2 regions of the Bradyrhizobium sp. LB8.2 genome follow, and region 2 is predicted to be linked to the other one. Evidence: riboswitches for the same ligand, from Rfam matches in the RefSeq annotation. Region 2 holds a riboswitch; the other holds the start of a gene.
What was found. A riboswitch is a leader RNA that binds a small molecule or an ion and turns the genes downstream of it on or off. The one in region 2 is predicted to bind S-adenosylmethionine.
Positions count from the first base shown of each region.

Region 1: another riboswitch for S-adenosylmethionine. It lies ahead of metX (homoserine O-acetyltransferase MetX); the one in region 2 lies ahead of ABIB06_RS11835 (O-succinylhomoserine sulfhydrylase).

Region 1 covers NZ_JBEPQV010000022.1:100-3,506, reverse strand. The annotation lists gene hisC (histidinol-phosphate transaminase) at 1-269, opposite strand, end outside; gene ABIB06_RS24420 (chorismate mutase) at 304-1,152, opposite strand; SAM riboswitch at 1,354-1,433, shown strand; gene metX (homoserine O-acetyltransferase MetX) at 1,524-2,726, shown strand; gene metW (methionine biosynthesis protein MetW) at 2,729-3,391, shown strand.
Region 2 covers NZ_JBEPQV010000007.1:207,989-211,395, forward strand. The annotation lists gene ABIB06_RS11830 (SGNH/GDSL hydrolase family protein) at 1-865, shown strand, start outside; gene ABIB06_RS11835 (O-succinylhomoserine sulfhydrylase) at 920-2,116, opposite strand; SAM riboswitch at 2,188-2,267, opposite strand; gene ABIB06_RS11840 (2'-deoxycytidine 5'-triphosphate deaminase) at 2,340-3,407, shown strand, end outside.

The sequences.
Region 1 (3,407 bases), on a different contig from region 2:
TCCGAGCCGGCGCCGCAGATGATGCGATTGGGATCGAGCCCGAAGGTGCGCCCGATCGCTTCGCGCAGCACGCGCGAGGTTCCTTCCGGATAGTCTTCCAGATGATCCGCAACGTTCTTGAACGCCTCGATCGCCTTCGGCGAGGGCCCGAACGGCGTCTCGTTGGCCGAGAGCTTGAACACCTTGCGGCCCGGCTCCGCCACCGGACTCTTGCCGGGTGTGTAGGGCGCAATATCGAGAATGCCGGGATTCGGCATGGGGCGGGACATCTTCAACTCCGGAGTGGCTTAGGCGGTTCGCGACTTACGATTTCGACCCGGTCGGGGGCACCGTATAGCGCGTTGCGTGGCTGCCGACGAGGGCCGTGGAGCGCACCGAGGCCCCCGCTTCGATCAGGGCAGTCTTGATTTTGTCGAGGCTGCTCGTCGCGGTGATCGAGACCAGCAGCGCGGCGCCGTCGAAGGCGATATCGGGCACGGCCACGATCTCGGCGAGCGGCGACAGGGCGCGCGCGACCTCGGCGTTCCACCCCGACACGCGCACGCTGAAGGTCTCGACCTCCGTCACCAGGGCGCTGTCGGCGACGCGCGAGACCGCAAACACGGGCAACGCCGCCGGATGGTCCGCGCGCTCGACGAAGGGCAGCCGCGCGATGATCTTTGGCGCACCGGCTTCTTCCAGCGACAGCCACCATGGCGTGCGGCTCGAGGTCGCCGAGACCAGTGCCAGATCGCCCTTGGACTTCGCGACGGCCTCGACCGCCGCCTGCGCGCTGAAATGCGCGACGTAAGGCACGGTGAAGCCGAAATGGAATCGCGCGGAATCGCGCATGGCCGGCTCGCTTGCGGAGATGTCGGCGTGCACCGAGAACGGCGCCTGGACATAGGTGAAGGTCGCGATGATGACGCGCCAGATGCTCTCGACCGTGTCGAGCGGCAGGATGCCGCGATGACGCTGGACGAGGTCACGCATCATGGAAGCCTCGCGCGCCGGACGGAACGCCGAGCCGACCTCCTGGGTCTGCTTCACCTGGATCAGGCGATCGATGATGTCGCCGCGCTGCATCAACAGACGGTGCATGCCCTCGTCGATCGCGTCGATCTCCTTGCGCAATTCCTGGAGAGATGGTGGCGCGGGCGGACGTTGGGACATGTCTGACAGGCGTTGTTGAGGGCGTTCCAATGCGGATCAGTCGAGCCGACACCGCTGCTATCTGTCCTGATTAGGCAGTCAGGGCCGCGAAAGCAAAGAGAAATGCAAAGGGAAATGGGACCCGTTCCACCGATGGCGCGACAGGCGAATTTGGTTGATCCGGGCCGCGACTTGACGAAAACCGTCCAAGACGGTAGCTTTTACGCGTTCCGTGGTCATTTGAGCCGGCCGGCTTGCAGCCACGTTAAAAAACTCGCTAAACAGGCCGGGGACCCTTTCGATCCCGGCCGAACCTATCGTTCAGGCCGGGTTTTTTATGGCCTGATGTCAATGCGGTCACCACTACGATCGCAAACAAGGTCGATGGTCAGATGGTTGGCGTCCAGTCAATTCCGAGTCCCGCGATCACTGCCGACGAGCGGTCGCACGAGGTGGATCATCCGAGCTCGCAGGTCGCGCAGTTCGGCACGGAGCAGCCGCTGCGGCTCGATTGCGGTGTCGATCTCAGCCCGTTCCAGATCGCCTATCAAACCTATGGCGTGCTCAACGCCGATCGCTCCAACGCTGTTCTGCTCTGCCATGCGCTGACCGGCGACCAGCATGTTGCCAACGTCCATCCCGTCACCGGCAAACCCGGCTGGTGGGACACCTTGGTCGGCCCCGGCCGACCGATCGATCCTCAACACTACTTCATCATCTGCTCCAACGTGATCGGCGGTTGCATGGGCTCGACCGGTCCGGCTTCGATCAATCCCGCGGCCGGGAAGGTCTGGGGCCTCGATTTTCCTGTCATCACCATCCCCGACATGGTGCGCGCGCAGGCCATGCTGATTGACCGGCTCGGCATCGACACGCTGTTCGCGGTGGTCGGCGGCTCGATGGGTGGCATGCAAGTGCTGCAATGGACCGCGGCGTATCCGAGTCGCGTGTTCTCCGCGCTGGCGATTGCCTGCTCGACGCGGCACTCGGCGCAGAACATCGCGTTCCACGAGCTTGGCCGGCAGGCCGTGATGGCCGATCCCGATTGGCACAGTGGCGGCTATGCCGAGCACGGCCTCCATCCGCATCGCGGCCTCGCTGTGGCGCGGATGGCGGCGCACATCACCTATCTCTCGGACGCCGCGCTGCATCGCAAATTCGGCAGGCGCATGCAGGACCGCGAACTGCCGACCTTCTCGTTCGATGCCGACTTCCAGGTCGAGTCCTATCTGCGTTACCAGGGCTCGTCCTTCGTCGAGCGCTTCGACGCCAATTCCTATCTTTATCTGACGCGGGCGATGGATTATTTCGACATCGCCGGCGACCATGGCGGCGTGCTGGCGAAGGCGTTCGCGGCAATCCAGACCCGCTTCTGCGTGGTTTCCTTCACCAGCGACTGGCTGTTCCCGACCTCGGAATCGCGCGCGCTGGTACATGCGCTGAACGCATCGAGCGCGCGGGTGTCGTTCGCCGAGATCGAGACCGATCGCGGCCACGACGCCTTCTTGCTCGACGTGCCCGAATTCCTTGATATCTCCCGCGCCTTCCTGCAATCGGCAGGCAAGGCCCGCGGACTCACCCTCAGGGACGGATAGCCATGTCTGTACAGGAAGCGTTGCCGCTGGGTGGTCTTGCCACCGGGCAATCCGGTCAGTTTCGCGCCGACCATCTGCTGGTCGCGGAGATGGTCAAGCCGGGCTCGAAGGTGCTCGACGTCGGTTGCGGCGAGGGTGACCTGCTGCAGCTGCTCGAGACCCGCGGCATCGACGGCCGCGGCATCGAGCTGTCGCGCGAGGGCGTCAACCGCTGCGTCGCCAAGGGGCTCGCGGTGGTGCAGGGCGATGCCGACACCGACCTCATCAATTATCCCGACGACGCTTTCGACTACGTGATCCTGTCGCAGACGCTGCAGGCGACGCGGCAGCCCAAGGTCGTGCTGGAGAACCTCCTGCGCATCGGCCGCCGCGCCATCGTGTCGTTCCCGAATTTCGGCTTCTGGAAGATGCGGCTCCAGCTCCTGATTGGAGGCCACATGCCGCGCACGGAAAATCTGCCCGCAAGCTGGTATGACACCGCCAACATTCATTTCTGCACCATCAAGGATTTCGTCGAGCTCTGCGACGCGATCGACGTCAAGATGGAACGTGCCGAGGCGCTCGACCTCTACGGCCGCCCGCTGCGGCTGCGGATGCCGTGGTGGGTGTGGAATCTGTTCGGCGAGCAGGGCGTGTTTCTGCTGACGCGGGGCGGCAGGAAGTAGTTTTTCGTCATTGCGA
Region 2 (3,407 bases):
ACAGCAATCGGCTAATCCCGCTTCCGCTTCACCGTCCCAGACCACCGTCGCCGCGACGTCCCCCGACCAGCGCGGCATCACGGCGCGCGCCATCGACAAGGTGAAGCAGGTCGCGAAATCCGCCGGCGACATCTTCAGCCGCGTCCCCTGCCTGTCGCCGAAGGGCGGCGCGAAGGCGATGGGCACGCTGCCGCATGTCGCGGGCAAGCTCGTCGCCGGCCAGCCCGTCGTCATCGTCGCGTTCGGCTCGTCGTCGACCGCAGGATTCGGCGCGAGCTCGCCGGAGTTCAACTATCCCAATCGCCTTGCCGCGCAGCTGCACCGGCATTATCCGACCGCCGATATCACGGTCGTCAATGCCGGCGTCGGCGGCGAGGACGCGCCCGAGATGATGAAGCGGCTCCAGAAGGCGGTGATCGACGTGCATCCGGATCTCGTGATCTGGCAGGTCGGCACCAATGCCGTGCTGCGCAATCTCGATCCCGGCGAGACCGCGAAGATGGTCGAGGACGGCATCGGCCGCATCCAGGCCGCCGGCGATGCCGACGTCGTGCTGGTCGATCCGCAATATTCGCCCGCCGTCAACCAGCGCGCGGAGAGCGCCGGCAAGATGGTGAAGCTGCTCGGCAAGGTCGCCGAGCTCCGTCACGTCGGCATCTTCCCGCGCTTCGAGGTGATGCGCGACTGGCACGAAAAGCAATCGCTTCCGGTCGAGAGTTTTGTGATCGCCGACGGCCTGCACATGAACGATTGGGGCTACGCCTGCTTCGCCCAGCTCCTCGGCGACGACATCATCCGTTCCGTCGGCCAGATCAAGCTCGGTGTGAACGTGCCGGCGGACGTGCGGACGTACCGACCGATGTAATGGTCGTCCCGGCCTAGTGCGCAATTGCGCACGGGGGCCGGGACGACCAGCACCTCACGCCTTCTCCAGCGCCGCGGTCAGATCTTCGATCAGATCATCCGGATGCTCGAGCCCCGCCGAGAAGCGGATAAAACCCTCGCTGATGCCGAGGGCGGCACGATCCTCCGGCTTCAGGCGCTGATGCGTCGTCGTGGCGGGATGCGTGACGAGGCTCTTGGCGTCGCCGAGATTGTTCGAGATCTTGGCCAGCTTGAGCTCGTTGAGCGCGCGGAACGCACCCTGCTTGCCGCCCTTGACCTCGAAGCCGACCAGCGTCGAGCCGCCGCGCATCTGCTTCTTCACCAATGCAGCCTGCGGATGATCGGCGCGGCCGGGAAACACCAGCCGCGAAATCTTCGGATGGCTCGCCAGCACGTCCGCGATGCGCGCCGCCGTCTCGGTCTGCGCGCGCACGCGCACGCCCAGCGTCTCCAGGCCCTTGAGCAGGACCCAGGCGTTGAACGGCGAGATCGACGGCCCGGTCTGGCGCATGAAATTGTGGATGTGCTCGGCGATGAACGCTTCCGAGGACAGGATGATGCCGCCGAGGCAGCGGCCCTGGCCGTCGATGTGCTTGGTCGCGGAATAGACCACGACGTCGGCGCCGAGCGCGAGCGGGCTCTGCCAGATCGGGGTGGCGAACACGTTGTCGACGATCAGCCGCGCGCCGCCGCTGTGCGCGATCTCGGCAATCCCGGGAATGTCGAGCACGTCGAGCGTCGGATTGGTCGGGCTCTCCAGGAAGAACGTCTTGGTGTTCGGCTTCACCGCGCGCTGCCACTGGTCGAGATCGAGCCCGTCGACCAGCGTCGTCTCGATGCCATAGCGCGGCAGCAAATCCTGCACGACGTAGAGACACGAGCCGAACAGCGCGCGCGAGGCCACGACGTGATCGCCGGCCTTGAGCGGCGCCAGGATCGCGGTCGTCACCGCGGCCATGCCGGTCGCGGCCGAGCGCGCCGCTTCGGCGCCTTCGAGCTCGATCATGCGGCGCTCGAACATCTGGATGGTCGGGTTGGAGTAGCGCGAATAGATGAAGCCGGGGTCCTCGCCCTTGAACCGCGCCTCGCACTCCTCGGCGCTGTTGTAGACGTAGCCTTGGGTCAGGAACAGCGACTCCGACGTCTCGCCATATTGCGAGCGCAGGGTACCGGAATGGACCAGACGGGTTTCGGGACGGTATTGTGCGGTTGGCGCCGGGGACTTCGACATAGGACCTCCTCTGCGTGACCATCGAAAATGGTCACAAAAAAACCGGCCTGGAATATCTCCACGGGCCGGGATCACAGAGGTCCCCGGCCTGTTTAGCGACTTATTTAACGTGGCTGCAAGCCGGCCGGCTCAAATCACCACGGGATAAGTCATGCTCATATTCCGCAATGCCCTTTCCGTCAAGACGTCCATCGGATAGCCGTAAAACGCTAGTATTTCCCGCATGTCGGGATGCATTTGCCCCCCTGATGAGGACCCTCGGTTGACTTTCACGGTTGCCGCCGACGCCAATGGTATCCTGCCCGACCGCATGATCGCGGCAATGGCGGAGGGCGGTCTCATCCTGCCCGCATACGACTTCGTCGAAAGCCAGATCCAGCCGGCAAGCCTCGACCTTCGCCTCGGCGACATCGCCTATCGCGTTCGCGCCAGCTTCCTGCCCGGTCCCGGCGCCACCGTCGCCGAGCGCATCGACGAGTTGAAGCTGCACGAGTTCAGCCTTGCCGACGGCGCGGTGCTGGAGACAAACTGCGTCTACATCGTGCCGCTGCTCGAAAGCCTCGCGCTGCCGCCGGAAATCGTCGCGGCCGCCAACCCGAAGAGCTCGACCGGCCGGCTCGACGTTTTCACCCGCGTGATCGCCGACGGCACCCGCCGCTTCGACATGATCGGCGCCGGCTATCACGGCCCGCTCTATGCCGAGATCAGCCCGAAGACGTTCCCGGTGCTGGTCAGCGAGGGCTCGCGCTTGTCGCAAGTACGCTTCCGCACCGGCGATGCCATCCTCAACATCGACGAGCTCGAGGCGCTGCACGCGACCGAGCGTCTCGTCGACGTCGACGATGCCGATCTCACCGGCGGCGTCGCGGTGTCTGTCGATCTCTCCGGCGAAAAGAGCGGCGGCTTTGTCGGCTACCGCGCCAAGCGCCACACCGGCGTCATCGACGTCGATCGCCGCGCCGGCTACGCGGTTGACGATTTCTGGGAGCCGATCGCGGCGCGTCCCGACGGCAATTTGATCCTCGATCCCGGCGAGTTCTACATCCTCGCGTCGAAAGAGGCCGTGCAGGTGCCGCCCGATTACGCCGCAGAGATGGTGCCGTTCGATCCGCTCGTCGGCGAGTTCCGCGTGCATTACGCCGGATTTTTCGATCCCGGCTTCGGCTATGCCGGTGCGGGCGGGCTGGGATCGCGCGCCGTGCTCGAGGTCCGCTCGCGCGAAGTGCCTTTCATCCTCGAGCACGGCCAGATCGTCGGCCGGCTCGTCTACGAGAAGATGCTGGCCCGCCCC